Prochlorococcus marinus str. MIT 0912: one gene and its partner. The protein of the gene in region 2 interacts with the protein of the main gene of each other region in a pairwise test. Links are inferred from orthologs where the notes say so. Each region holds a gene or a part of one and is shown on either strand. Other genes may lie near its edges. The genes, in order: eno and rpe.

Region 1 (7,364 bases), 1.4 Mb from region 2 along the record:
CGAAAGAGAGCTAGATGATGTTCTCTCAGCATTAGAAAAAGCTGAAGTTCCTGGCTACACGGTTATGAAACATGCCACGGGAAGAGGTCCAGAGAGAATTGTCACAGAAGACATGGAATTCACTGGATTTGGATCAAATGCCCACGTAATTATTTTTTGCGAGCAAGAGATAATCGAAAAGATACGAGACAATATAAAAACTGTTCTTAGTTACTACGGTGGTGTTGCATATGTTTCTGAAGCAACTCCTCTTTAAAAATACCTTTTATTTGAGCAATTCAAGCATGAACCCAATCGACACGAATTGATTTACGACTATTTAAGTATCTATCTATTGCCATCGCTGCAATACATCCATCTGATGCTGCGACAACAGCTTGTTTAAATGGAGTATTTCTGATGTCGCCAATTGCCCAAACCCCTTCAACTGTTGTCGACATAAAATCATCCACCAATACCCCACCATCCTCTTTAAAAGCAACCTGTTCGCCAAGAAAGTCGGTAATAGGCTTTGAACCGCTCATATAAACAAAAACACCCTCAAGAGCTATCTCTTGATGAGTGTCAATGGATCGGTTCTTAACCTTAATACCTGTTACCCCTGAATCATTACCTTCAATCTGCATTAGCCTAGTCTTACTCCAATGGTTCACATTTGGTTTTGATAATAGATCTTGCGCATGATGATCATCTGATTTTGGATCATTGGATGTTATCCAATGAACTTTGGAAGCAAATTTTGTAAGAACATTTGCCTCTTCAATTGCCTCTTTATTAATACCAACAACGGCGACTTCACGATCTCTATAAAAAGCTCCATCACAAGTCGCGCAATAACTTACTCCTCTACCTAGGAATTCAGCTTCACCTTTAAATGATGCTGGCCTTCCCATTGCACCACTCGCAACAACAAGTGCCTTTGATTTAAAAGTCCCATCTGGGGTATAAATAGTTTTCCAGTCTCCACTCGCATCAATTCCAAAAACTTGGGCTCTACGATAATCAGCTCCATACTGTGTAGCTTGATCTCTCATCAATTTCAACAAGGCCTCTCCGCTCATTTCACTAGAAACTCCTGGATAATTGGCAATTTGATGGGTTATTGCCAGCGCACCTACATCAGGATTCTTATCGAGAATTACTGTTCTTAAGTCTGCTCGGGAAGTGTAAAGCGCACAACTGCAACCAGCAGGCCCACCACCAACTATGACAACATCAGTTTCAATGGTTTCCAATGGAAAATCTCTTAGTTAGGTTTTGCTCTCTTTCAAGAAGAGAAAAGGATGCTTTGAGATCACTTAAGTTAAAAGATTAGACTTTCAACCCAAATCAAATCAAATGTTTGTTTTCTTCAACTCTAATGAAAATATTCTAGGTTGAGCCATAACAAACAATCTTCTAAATAGATTTAATTGATTAAGAGCAAATCTGCATATATCCAGTTTCAATCTGAAGACACAAAAAACGCTGAATCTTCTAAAGTGAAAGCTGAATAATTAGATTATTGAGCGACTCAGAAATACTGCTAAAAGCAGCTATGAACCGAATAGCAGCTCGGATAACTGATAAAGTTATCAATTCTGCCCAAGAATTCACTGAAATTGCTGAAGAATTACCTCAAAAGATCCAAAATGAATGGTCTAGCTTTAAAAAAGAAGTTATTGCAGAATCTGAACGTCTAGAGAGAAAGACTAATGCGACACAAGAGAAAAGTTCTAAGGAACAATTAAGTAAAGAAGATTTAATTCAAGTTCAAATAGATAATTTAAGAACAAAGGTTATCGAAATCAACAAAGATATTGAGGGAAAAAATTGATTTTTCTAGTTAGTCAAATTCAACGGTTGGGGAGAGCAATTAAGATCTGGATAATATTATTAGGTTTGCTTTTCTACTTATGGTTTGATTCTAAAAAGTGGACTTATTTAAAAGGATATTCATCCAAAAGAAGAGAAAAAAGAAATAATTTAAGAGCAAAATGGCTTACAAAAGAATTAGTCAATCTAGGATCAGCATTTATAAAATTAGGCCAACTTTTATCTGCAAGAGCTGATGTTATTCCATCTGCATGGGTAAATGAGCTTAGCACTCTACAAGATAGAGTTCCACCTTTTTCATTTCAGAAAGTTGATGAAATATTAACAACCCAACTTGGAAATTCATATGAAAAAATTATAAGTATTGATGAATTACCAATTGGCTCAGCATCGCTTGCTCAAGTTCACAAAGCCAAATTACTTGATGGGCAAAATGTTATTTTTAAAGTCCAAAGACCAGATATAGAAAAGTTTTTCAGGCTTGACTTAGATGTAATGAATCAAGTTGCAAAAATAGTTCAGAGAATAAAGTCTCTAAGCAGGGGTAATGACTGGATAGGTATTGCTAAAGAGTCTAAAAGAGTATTACTCAGAGAGTTGGATTTTCGAATTGAAGCTCAATATGCTGCAAGATTTAAACAACAATTTATAGATGAATCAGATGTTTTAATTCCAAGTGTATTTTGGGACTTAAGCACCAGCAAAGTTTTATGTTTAGAGTATTTACCAGGAATCAAAATAAATGACATTGAATCTCTAAAAGATAATAATATTGATACTTCTTTAATCGCAAAGATTGGAGCTACAAGTTATCTAAAACAATTAGTTAACTACGGTTTTTTTCATGCGGATCCGCATCCAGGCAACCTAGCTGTTTCCAAGGATGGTGCTCTTATTTACTATGATTTTGGAATGATGGGTTTTGTCTCTGAGCGTATTAGAGGCAGGCTTAATTCAATGATCAAAGCCGCAGCACTAAGAGATGTTAGCGGACTAGTCAAAGAACTTCAAATCGCTGGGTTAATAGAAAAAGAAGTAGAAATAGGTCCAGTTAGAAGGTTAATAAGAATAATGTTAAATGAAGCTCTCACTCCTCCATTTAATTCTCAAATCATAGAAAAGCTCTCTGGCGATATATCTGAACTGGCTTATGGGAAACCCTTTAGAATTCCAATTGAGTTGATTTTTGTTTTTCGAGCATTATCAACTTTTGAAGGTGTTGGAAGATATTTAGACCCAGAATTCAACTTAATAGCAATAGCCAAACCATTCCTACTTCCTCTAATGACTTCAAAAAATCCAGACTCTAATGACTTATTTAATGAATTAGGAAGACAAGTTACTGAGATAGGCAGTAAAGCAGTTGGGTTGCCAAAACGTTTGGATGAAAATCTAGAAAGACTAGAACAAGGCGACTTGCAACTTCAAGTGCGAATGGGAGAATCAGACAGACAACTCAGAAGAATGATTAATGCTCAACAATCATTAAGTAATTCTGTTCTTCTCGGCTCACTTGCAATATCATCAGCTTTACTCTCTTCAACTAACAGACCTTTTTTATTTCTCATACCAGTGACTATTGGATTTCCTATAGCTGTAAGCTGGGTTAAATTAAAATTTAAGATGAGAAGTGAAAGTCGTTTAGATAATTTTCAAGGAAGAAAACTTTAAATAATGATAATAAAACTAAGAGCTTCCTCTTGGTCCCAAACCGACCAATCCAGCATATGTTGCTTGACTCCCTAACTCATCCTCAATACGAAGTAATTGATTGTATTTAGCGACTCTTTCACTCCGACTCAATGACCCTGTTTTAATTTGACCAGATTTAGTTGCTACTGACAAATCAGCAATAGTTGTATCTTCAGTTTCTCCGCTTCTATGACTTATGACAGTTGTATAACTTGATCTTGAAGCAAGCTCAATAGCTTCAAGGGTCTCAGTCAGAGAACCTATTTGATTGACCTTAATTAATATTGAATTTGCAATATTCTCATCAATACCTCTTTGTAAACGAAGTGTATTGGTGACAAATAAATCATCTCCAACCAATTGCACATTTTTGCCAAGCTTTTTAGTTAGCAAGCTCCAACCATCCCAATCATCTTCAGCCAATCCATCTTCAATAGAAATGATTGGAAATGAATTAACTAACCCAGCTAATTCTTCAACCATTTGCTCGCTGGTATAGGAATTCCCACCATAAAAATATTTCCCCTCCTTATAAAACTCCGTACTTGCAACATCCAAAGCTAAAGAGATTTGCTCCCCTGGTCTAAATCCAGCCTGTTCAATAGCTTGCATTAAAAGATCACCTGCTGCTTTATTACTTTCAAGATTTGGAGCAAATCCTCCTTCGTCACCAACAGCAGTTGATAAACCTTTCTGACTCAATAAATCTTTAAGCGTATGAAAAACCTCAGCTCCCATTCTTAATGCTTCTCTAAAACTTTCAGCCCCATGAGGAACCAACATGAATTCCTGAAAATCTAAATTATTTGCTGCATGCTCTCCTCCATTAATGACGTTCATCAATGGCACTGGCAATAAAGATGACATCGGCCCCCCTAAATACCTATATAAAGGCAAACCCAATCCATTAGCAGCTGCTCTTGCTGTAGCCATGCTGACAGCAAGAATTGAATTTGCTCCAAGATTTGATTTATTGTCTGTATCATCTAATTGTTTCATTACCGAATCAACGGTGGCTTGCTCTAAAGCAGAAAGCCCACATAGCGCGGGAGCAATAGTTTCTTCTATATGACCAACGGCCTTTATGACTCCTTTACCCAAATAACGTTTTCCACCATCTCTTAATTCATGAGCTTCATGGGCTCCAGTGCTTGCACCACTTGGGACAATCGAACGTCCAATAGCTCCACCTTCTAAAAGCACTTCAGCCTCAACGGTTGGATTTCCACGAGAATCCAAAACTTCTCGGGCCATAATGGTATCAATTACTAGTTCTAGAGAGTCAGCCACGAATTTAAGATGATTTTTAGATCTTATGGACTACATTATTCCCATATGTTCCTGAATTGCTAATCTAGCTTGCTTTCCAAGACCTAATCAATCAAATTTGTCTTAACAAGAAATAAACATATCGATAAAAAGGTCTTAATCAAAATCAAGAAGACAAATGACCACTTTGAATCTAAATTGATTGAAAATGAATGGAAGTCTAACTACAGAACCAGATTCTTTTAGCGATGAAGCTTGGAGTCTTTTACTAATCGCTGAACAATCAGCCAGAAGGTGGCGACATCAGAATTTAGATGTTGAACATCTTATTCAGGTTCTTTTTAGAAATAAAAAATTTCAGAAATATACAAACTCTCTACCTGTAAATCATGAAGAAATAAATGAAATTTTAGAAAACTTTATCGCTGAACTTCCAATAAACAACCAATCAGACTTATTTATTGGAGAAGATTTAGAAATTCTTCTTGAAACAGCCGATGATTTCCGCTCTCGATGGGGATCTAACCAAATAGAGATATCTCATATCCTTATCGCCATTGGTAGAGACAATCGCCTAGGAGAAGATCTGTTTTATCAAGCAGGTCTCCCTAGTCAAATTCTTGAAGCGGAATTGAGACGACTACCAGCACCTAAATCATTTAAACAATCAAAAAGAACTACGACTCAACATAAAGAAGATAGACCTCCAAAAAATTCAAGGTCTTCAGTATCTACCAAAAACAATTCGAAGAATTCTGACCCAGAGCCACTTGCTCCTATCTATAAGGAAGAGATTACATCAAAACAAGCATCTTTAAAACTTAATGAAATGCCAAGCGCATTGGATTTATATTGCAAAGACCTTACAGCCGAAGCTGAAAATGGAAAATTAGACCCTGTCATCGGCAGAGAGTCGGAAATCAAAGCAATTACAAAAGTTTTATCACGAAGAGGTAAAAATAATCCAGTACTAATTGGTGCTCCTGGTGTTGGAAAAACAGCAGTAGCAGAGTTATTAGCTCAAAAAATCATAGCCAACGAACTTCCTGATTCTCTTCAAGGTTTAAGACTAATTTCACTTGATATTGGTGCACTAATAGCTGGAGCTAAATTCCGAGGGCAATTTGAAGAACGATTCAGATCTTTATTAAGTGAAATAAGCGATAGTCAAAAAGGAGTGATTCTATTTATAGACGAATTACATTCAATTGTAAGCAAAGACAGATCAAACACGGATGCTGGCAGTCTATTGAAACCATTATTAGCCAGTGGAGACTTACGTTGTATTGGTGCAACTACTCCGGATAATTATAGACGTACGATCGAAAAAGATCTAGCACTTGACAGACGATTTCAGCAAGTATCAATTAAAGAGCCAAGCTTAGATTTAAGCTTGGAAATTCTAAAGGGACTTAAAGAAAATTATGAATTACATCATGGAGTAACTATTACTGATGAAGCACTAATTACAGCCAATCGTTTATCTCATAGATATATTAGTGATAGATGCCTACCTGACAAAGCCATTGACTTGATTGACGAGGCCTCAGCTCAAGTCAAAATCGAATCAGCATCAAAACCAAAAATTATCGAAGAGAAAGAATCTCAGGTTAATCATTTAGACTCTTTAATCCAAAATGCTAACGAAGAGACAACATTAGAGACTATTAATGATCTTGAAGAACAGAGAGAATTGCTGCTCTATGAGTTATCTCAGATCAAACAACAATGGCAAGATCAGATTGAGAAATCAGCTGAATTACTAGAACTAAACATAAAAGCTGAAGAGTTAAAAAATTTAATAAGAGAAGCTGAAATCTCTGGCGATATTGAAGAGGTAGAAAGACTTAAATTTGAACAACTTTTTCAAATAAAAGAAAGAATAAAAGACATAGAAGCTTCTATTCAAGAAGATAATGAATTTGGCAATTCCTTGCTCACAGACCAAGTTAACCCAGAAGACATAGCTGACGTTGTCTCAAGATGGACAGGAATTCCTGTTAACAAAGTTTTATCAGGTGAAAGACAAAAGCTTTTAAATTTAGAACAAGACTTAGAAAAAAAAGTTATTGGTCAATTACATGCAGTTCAAGCAGTCTCCGCAGCAATTCGCAGAGCAAGAGCTGGGATGCAGGACATAAGAAGGCCTATAGGATCTTTTCTTTTTCTGGGGCCTACAGGTGTTGGAAAAACTGAACTTGCTAAATCACTAGCAAGTTCTTTATTTGATGAAGAAGACGCTTTATTGAGACTTGATATGAGTGAATACATGGAGAAAAATGCTGTCTCAAGACTCTTAGGCGCCCCGCCTGGATACGTGGGATACGAAGAAGGTGGGCAATTAACAGAAGCAATTAGAAAAAGACCTTATGCTGTATTACTGCTTGATGAGATAGAAAAAGCTCATCCAGAAGTTTTCAACATCCTTTTACAGGTGTTAGATGATGGAAGACTCACAGATTCTCAAGGGCGAACGGTAGATTTTAGAAATACAGTTATTGTTATGACCAGCAATCTTGCTAGCAAAGCAATATTAAATAATTCACTTAAAGTTCAAAGCGAAAATTCAAATAAAAATGTTCTTTCAC
Region 2 (7,232 bases):
ATCTTGAAAATAATAAAGTCTCCTATTCCTTAACTCATATTTTTTATGCCAAGGACTATACAGATGGTTTTATGAATCAAGTTAAAGTGCTTGATTTATCAAAATATGGATATACTCAAATTCTTACAGCTGAAAAAGCATTTTGGGATCCTTCGATTAAAAAATGGGAACTATTAAATGGTAAATTAGTTGTTTTTTCGGAAAAAGGTGATTCAACTATTACTAAATTTAATTCTTATCTATATCCATTTAATACTGGTCCAATTAAGATTGCATCTATACCCAAAGATGCAAATGATATGACTTTAGCTGAAGCAAAAAAAGCTCTGCAAATTTATAAAGATACTTCGAATATAAAGGAGGTGAGACGATTGAAAGTAAGGATACAAGAAAAATTTACGTTGCCAATGTCATGTCTTGTGTTTTCTTTGATTGGGAGTAGTTTAGCTTCAATACCAAACTCTAGAACAAATCGATCACAAGGTTTTGGTATAAGTATTATTTTGATTTTATTTTATTATATATTAAGTTTTACATTTAGTTCATTAGGTGTAAAAGGATCAATTTCATATATATCAGCCGCATGGTCTCCTGTATTTATTTCAACTATTATAGGAATAATATTGATGAGGCGAGCAAATAAGTAATTTAAAAATCAAAGACTAATTTGATTATTTCTTCTTAAATAAAAATTTTCCTGTCATAGAGCTTGTCCATATGAATCCTATTCCACTAGAGATTACTTTTGTTGAAAGAGCATAATAATTACTATTATTTAGTATTTGTGTATATAAAAAATAATTATATAATTTAGCAATATAGTCTATTGAATTTAATATAATTAAATTGATAAGAAGTGTTCCTAATCCAATTAATAAATGAATTAACAGGCCAACTCTTTTTTTATTTAAACGATATTTAGTTATAAATAAAAGTGTACTAAATGAAGTAATAGTTCCAAATATATATGCTATTAAAGCACTATAGTTTGTCCCTAGGTTCGTTCTTAGTAGTGTGAATATGCTTATATCTACTGTAAAAGCAAGTCCAGATCCAAATAGATAAAAAGGTACAAATTCAAGATATTTTTTTAATCCTAATTTAAATGTATTCAATTTCATTCTTTTATATTTTTGATTTCTTCATGATATTCCTGTTCTACATTAATTTGCCATAATTCCTCTTTTGATTTCTCATTGACTCGATTATGCGCTATAAGTTCTGCAGCTCTAAATCCTGAAAGCATAGAATGATCCTGATTATTATATTTGTGCATACCATTTCTGCCGATTAGGAATAAATTGTTTATTTTATTTACGCAATTTATTAAGGTGTCTATCTTTTCGTAAGAATCAAAATATGCTGGGTAGGTTTTAGGCTCTCTTATAATTGTTGAATCGATAAAGGCCTTTGAATTGGTAAGTTTTAACTTTATTATTTCTTCTTTAGCTAATTCAATTAGCTCTATATCTGATTTCTTCCATAATTCATCATTCTCATTACAAAAATATTCAAGTCCTATCCAATAATTTTTTTTATCTGCTACTAAGTAAGGACTCCAATTATTGAATATTTGTATCCTGCCTACTTTAACATTAGGTTCTTGAACATAAATCCATGTATCGTCTAGCAACTCCATTTGTGGTCCTGAAATGTGGTTTATTAGTAAACCAATTGTTATAAAATCTCTGTATGGTAGTGATTCTGCGATCTTTAAAATTTCTGGTGGAAAAATATATTCTTCATTTTCTAATTTAGATGATTTGATTAGTTCCTTTATTGGCATTGTAGATATTATATAGTCATATTCTTGCTTTATAATTTTCCCATTTTCATCTTTAAATAGGATTTTTTCTGCTTTTCTTTTGTCTGAGGAAAACTCAATACCTTTTATTGGCTTATTCATGAATATATTTACATTATTTCTCTTTAAATCATTGGCTACTTCCTCCCACATTTGACCTGGTCCATATTTCGGATAAAGAAATCTTTCTATTAAGGATGTCTCAGTGTTTTTTTGACTTATGCCGTTTGATTCTGTATTAATTATCTTAGATAATAACTTTTTTAAAATATCAATTATTAATTTCCTTATTGATAAACCTTTTATTCTTTGGGCACCCCATTCTGGGGAAATTTCTTTAGGGTGACGTCCCCAAACTTTTTCTGTATAGCTTTCAAAAAACATTGTGTATAGTTTGTATCCAAATCTTGATATAATAAAGTCTTCAAGATTTTTAGCTTCTTTTTTATCCAGTTTGCTTTTTAAATAACTTAAACCTACATTAATAATTTTAATTGAACCAATATTCTTGATTGTTTTTAAATTTAGTTTTAGAGGGTAATCATATAACTTTCCTGAATATAGAATTCTTGATTTTCTTTTTCTTACTAACATTATTCGATGATCCTTTGTGTTTTTTTCCTTTATCGTTTTATAACCTTCAATGTTCCTACTTGAATTTTGGTAACTTATTAAATCTGACTCTTTAAGAGTTGAAATATCTATAGGAAATTTATTAGTCCACCATTTCATAACCTCATCGGATTTTGAAAAAAATCTATGTCCACCTATATCTATTCGATTTCCCTTGTAATTAACGGTTTTTGAAATGCCTCCTATGTGATTACTCTTTTCATAAATATCAATAGAAATATCTTTTCTTAATTCAAGTAATTTATCAGTAAAAGCTAATCCTGCAGGGCCTGCTCCAATAACAGCAACCTTCATGCTAATGACTTCATATTTTAATAATATAACAGGATACTATTATTTTGACATCATAGAAAAAATAAATACCTTTTATTGATAAATACTTTTAAAGATGAATATATTATTTTTATTTAATTTTTTTGTTGATAATAATTTATATTTTGAATTTTTTTGTATTAAGCAATTGAATGAATAATCATTATTTCTAGTTATTATATATTGTGGAGAATATTTATTTAGTGTCTCACAGAGTTTAATCCTAGTTGGTAATAAAAATTTGTAATCTAGGTTCTTGTTCTCATTTATTACTTTATCCATTTTACCTTCTGAGATGTTTCTAAAAATTGCCTTTTGTGGAAATCTATGCCTTGACTCATCAAGTTTCCAATGTATGTAATTATCTTCAGGTGCTAGGAATCCAACGTTTTCACTTTTAAGCTTTTCCTGATTAATAAAATCTTTTACTAATTTGACTTTATATGATTTACTTGAGATCTTTTTGTCAAATATTTCACTTAATGCCCCTGGAATACTTTGATTTGTTATTAAACAGGTAATTAGAAGTATTATAAATATATTTTTAATTATAATCTTAAAAATCTGATAATTATAAATTATTTTGTCTAGTTTTGTTATTAATGCTAGAAATAGAACCATACTTACTGTTATATATGGGCTGAATAGAGTAAAGTAATGTCCAAAGAAATGCTTTCTATAAAACATTATCTCTAGAAGAATAGGATTTATTATCCCAAAAAATAAAATATCAATATCAATTCTTTTGAGTCTCAATAGTTGAATATCTTTTTTTGTAAAACGTATTTGATGTATATTCCCAAATATGATTCTTATTATAGGTAGTAGTATCATTCCTATTAACATTGGATATAATATAGGATTTCTACCTAAATTTATATACTGTCTTAAAAGTATATTATGATTTATATAGTCAACAGAGTTTAACTTTATTCCGAAAATGAAATCTGTAAATTGTCCAGTTATAAGATATGGCATCGTATTAAAAAGTAATATATAGAAGCTAATAATACAAATCCAACTTATTTGTTTCTTTGCGTATAATAAGTTTTTATTAATTATATTTATTTCTTTTTTATTTGTTATAAAGCCTCTCTCCCTGACGTGTAACCATAAGGGTATTGTTATTATATTTAGAAGATAATATGGTCGTATAGATATTGAAATTGCAGCAGCTATTGCTGAAAAATTTAATATTAACTTATTTTTCTTCCCCCTATTTAAGTACGCTAATGATATTGTGATTAGACATAATGAAGAGCTAATTGCATTTATATGATGTAAAGAACCATAGATACAAACTAATAAAGTCAAATATAATATAATGCCAAAATATATTATTGAATTTTCAGCTTTTCTATTTAAATCAAGATTGCTGTTACGTACTATATCCCTTAGCATTAAATATCCTATATAAGAAGCTAGTAGACTGATAATTAAAGTAATTACAACAAATATACTTGTACTTTTTAATGCTGCAGGCAATGAGAATATGTATTGCAAAATAGGCGACTTATCATCAAATTCGTTTGTCCATATTAATTCTCCATGTAATAATCTACTGCCAAAATACATGAATTGATCTATGTCGTGATCATATCTATCAGTGATCAACTCCTTTGCTGTTAGTATAAAGAATACAAGGGTATATATAAAATTTGTAAATATAAGACTCATAAAATTTTTTAATTATTATATTATGTTTTTTGATTTTTTTTAAGTGTTTTTTTGTCTCACTGCTTTTAAATCTTAGTACTACTATAATCCAGATGTAGGTCTCTAATATTTTTTTCAATCTTGAAGGACTTAACTTCTTATTTTATCGGAGATCCTATTTTAGGTTTAGGATTATTAGCTTTCTTTGTCTTATTGATATCGCTACCTATTTCTTTTTGGTCCGTTGCTGGTGATCGCAATTCTTCTTTTATAAAATTTTTAATTGCAATTGCAAATATTTCTCTTACTTGTCAATTGATTCTGCGATGGTTGCAATCGGGACATTTCCCAATTAGTAATCTTTATGAGTCCCTTTGCTTTTTGACTTGGGGTTGTACGTTAACGCAACTTTTTGTTGAAAGGGCATGGAAATCTCCGATCGTTTCAGCTGTTGCGACACCTATATCTCTTCTTTCAATAGGGTTCGCTAGTTTTGTCTTGCCAGAGAATTTGCAATCCTCTGCTCCTTTAGTTCCAGCGCTTCGTTCTAGTTGGTTGATAATGCATGTGAGTGTAATTATGTCTTCTTATGCTGCACTACTAATAGGTTCAATTTTGTCTTTTGGGGTCTTTCTTGTTGATGGAAAAAAACAATTCAATATTCGTAATAGTTCCTTTGGTTCTGGTTCGTTTAGGCAAAGCTCTGAGGTCTATTTAAATGGCAGAAATGAAAACTTAAATTCAATACAACCGGTTGAATTTACAAATGCTGAGCAGCTTGATTCATTGAGTTACAGATCAATAACTGCTGGATTTTTGTTGCTTACAGTTGGTCTGATTAGTGGTGCTGTTTGGGCTAATGAAGCTTGGGGTAGTTGGTGGAGTTGGGATCCTAAAGAAACCTGGGCTTTAATATGTTGGTTGGTTTATGCTGCTTATTTGCATACTAGGATTACAAGGGGATGGCAAGGGAAAAAGCCTGCATTGCTTGCTATAACAGGCTTTTTCTTGATTATTGTTTGCTATATAGGAGTCAACCTCCTTGGGGTTGGTTTACACAGTTATGGTTGGTTCTTTGACGCTTAAGAGTTAATTGTAATTTACTATTTTTCTAAAATTATTCCATTCTGTGCGTCATTCGCAACTTTTCTAAGTGCATCACAACCTTCTTTAAGCGTTGGGTAAGCAAACATACCACTTCCGGCTATGAAACAGTTTGCTCCTGCAGCGCAGCATTGAGACAATGACCAATCTGCTTTTATTCCTCCATCAACCTCTATATCTACGTTGTATCCATTCTCTAAAATTATTTTTCTTAACTGAGTGATTTTGTTGAGCATTGTTGGAATATAAGCTTGCCCGCCAAATCCAGGGTTAACTGTCATTACTAGTACGTGATCAACCATATCAAGTACATCCTTGACCATATCCATTGGAGTATGAGGATTAAGGGCTACGGAAGGAGACCCCCCTAGTTGACGAATCCTGCCTAGAATTCTATGGAGGTGAACATTAGCTTCAGCATGAGCAATTACAACTCCTGGCTCTCCGTTTGAACCCTTACTTGCTTCTACATATCCATCAAGCATTGTTTCACAATTGTATTGACTAACCATTAACTGAGTCTCAAATGGAACTTTGCAATACTTTCTGCATGCAGAAATCATTTCTGGGCCAAATGTGAGATTTGGAACAAAGTTCCCATCCATCACATCGAATTGAATTCTGTCTACGCCTGCTAATTCAAGGTCTTTTACGCACTGGCCCATATTTGCCCAGTCTGCTGGCAATACTGAAGGGATTATTTGAACTGGACGATGTTCAGAAAAAATTGATGAAGAAATGGATTGGATCATTGTTTTTGTCTTTTGGCAGAGATTCTATTAATTCATGGTCACAAGTTCTATTGTGACCATGCACTGATACAGTAATTATTGCTTATCAACAGATAATAAGTTTTTTGTGAGTACTTTTTTCTGAGCATTTTTCAATGCCCTCAATTACTTACAATATTGTCTGCCTTAAGGCGTAAATTTCTTTACCTAACTGCAAAAAGTGGATCGTACTCTCGTCCAAGAAATTCTTGAAGTAGTTGAGCAAGCTGCAATTGCTTCTGCTCAATTGACTGGTTTAGGTCAAAAAGATGAAGCTGATGCCGCAGCCGTAGAGGCAATGCGAAAGAGAATGGGAACGATTCAGATGCAAGGAAGGATCGTAATTGGTGAAGGAGAAAGAGATGAAGCTCCAATGCTTTATATCGGAGAAGAAGTTGGATCAGGCACAGGCCCAGGCGTTGACTTCGCTGTAGATCCATGCGAAGGGACAAATTTATGTGCCAACAGCCAGCGTGGATCTATGGCTGTTCTTGCTGCATCAGACAGGGGTGGTTTATTCAATGCTCCAGATTTTTATATGAACAAATTAGCTGCTCCACCAGCAGCTAAGGGCAAAGTTGATATCAGAAAAACTCCGACCGAAAATATAAAAATCCTGAGTGATTGCTTGGGTATTGCAATAAGTGATTTAACTATTGTTGTTATGGATAGAGCTAGACATAAAAATTTGGTTTCCGAAATCAGATCTACAGGTGCCAGGATTCAGCCTATTTCAGATGGGGATGTCCAGGCAGCAATTGCATGTGGATTTGAGGGGACTGGTACACATTGTTTAATGGGTATTGGTGCTGCTCCCGAGGGAGTTATTTCAGCCGCTGCTATGAGGGCACTTGGGGGGCATTTTCAGGGACAACTTGTTTATGATCCTGCTATCGCTCAAACATCAGAATGGGCCGACTATACAAAAGAGGGAAATATTAAAAGATTGAACG

What was found.
Region 1: the proteins of rpe (region 2) and eno interact in binary tests that used the Escherichia coli proteins (3 or more experiments, as listed by UniProt). The link is inferred for Prochlorococcus marinus str. MIT 0912 from one-to-one orthologs.

What each region holds. Positions count from the first base shown.
Region 1 is NZ_CP114783.1:1,593,424-1,600,787, reverse strand. Bases 2,650-5,551 are described here. They hold eno (phosphopyruvate hydratase), read right to left. Parts: upstream 4,798-5,551; coding sequence 3,502-4,797; downstream 2,650-3,501. Other genes in these bases: O5640_RS09145 (ATP-dependent Clp protease ATP-binding subunit), read left to right, coding at 4,985-5,551; O5640_RS09155 (ABC1 kinase family protein), read left to right, coding at 2,650-3,486. Also shown: O5640_RS09170 (P-II family nitrogen regulator), read left to right, coding at 1-256; O5640_RS09165 (NAD(P)/FAD-dependent oxidoreductase), read right to left, coding at 279-1,235; O5640_RS09160 (hypothetical protein), read left to right, coding at 1,505-1,816; more of O5640_RS09155, read left to right, coding at 1,813-2,649; more of O5640_RS09145, read left to right, coding at 5,552-7,364. UniProt on the Escherichia coli protein: Catalyzes the reversible conversion of 2-phosphoglycerate (2-PG) into phosphoenolpyruvate (PEP). It is essential for the degradation of carbohydrates via glycolysis.
Region 2 is NZ_CP114783.1:175,268-182,499, forward strand. What follows is about bases 4,386-7,155. They hold rpe (ribulose-phosphate 3-epimerase), read right to left. Parts: upstream 6,262-7,155; coding sequence 5,509-6,261; downstream 4,386-5,508. Other genes in these bases: ccsB (c-type cytochrome biogenesis protein CcsB), read left to right, coding at 4,544-5,491; glpX (class II fructose-bisphosphatase), read left to right, coding at 6,461-7,155. In the rest of the region: O5640_RS00895 (LptF/LptG family permease), read left to right, coding at 1-647; O5640_RS00900 (hypothetical protein), read right to left, coding at 672-1,121; O5640_RS00905 (NAD(P)/FAD-dependent oxidoreductase), read right to left, coding at 1,118-2,731; O5640_RS00910 (hypothetical protein), read right to left, coding at 2,804-4,363; more of glpX, read left to right, coding at 7,156-7,232. UniProt on the Escherichia coli protein: Catalyzes the reversible epimerization of D-ribulose 5-phosphate to D-xylulose 5-phosphate.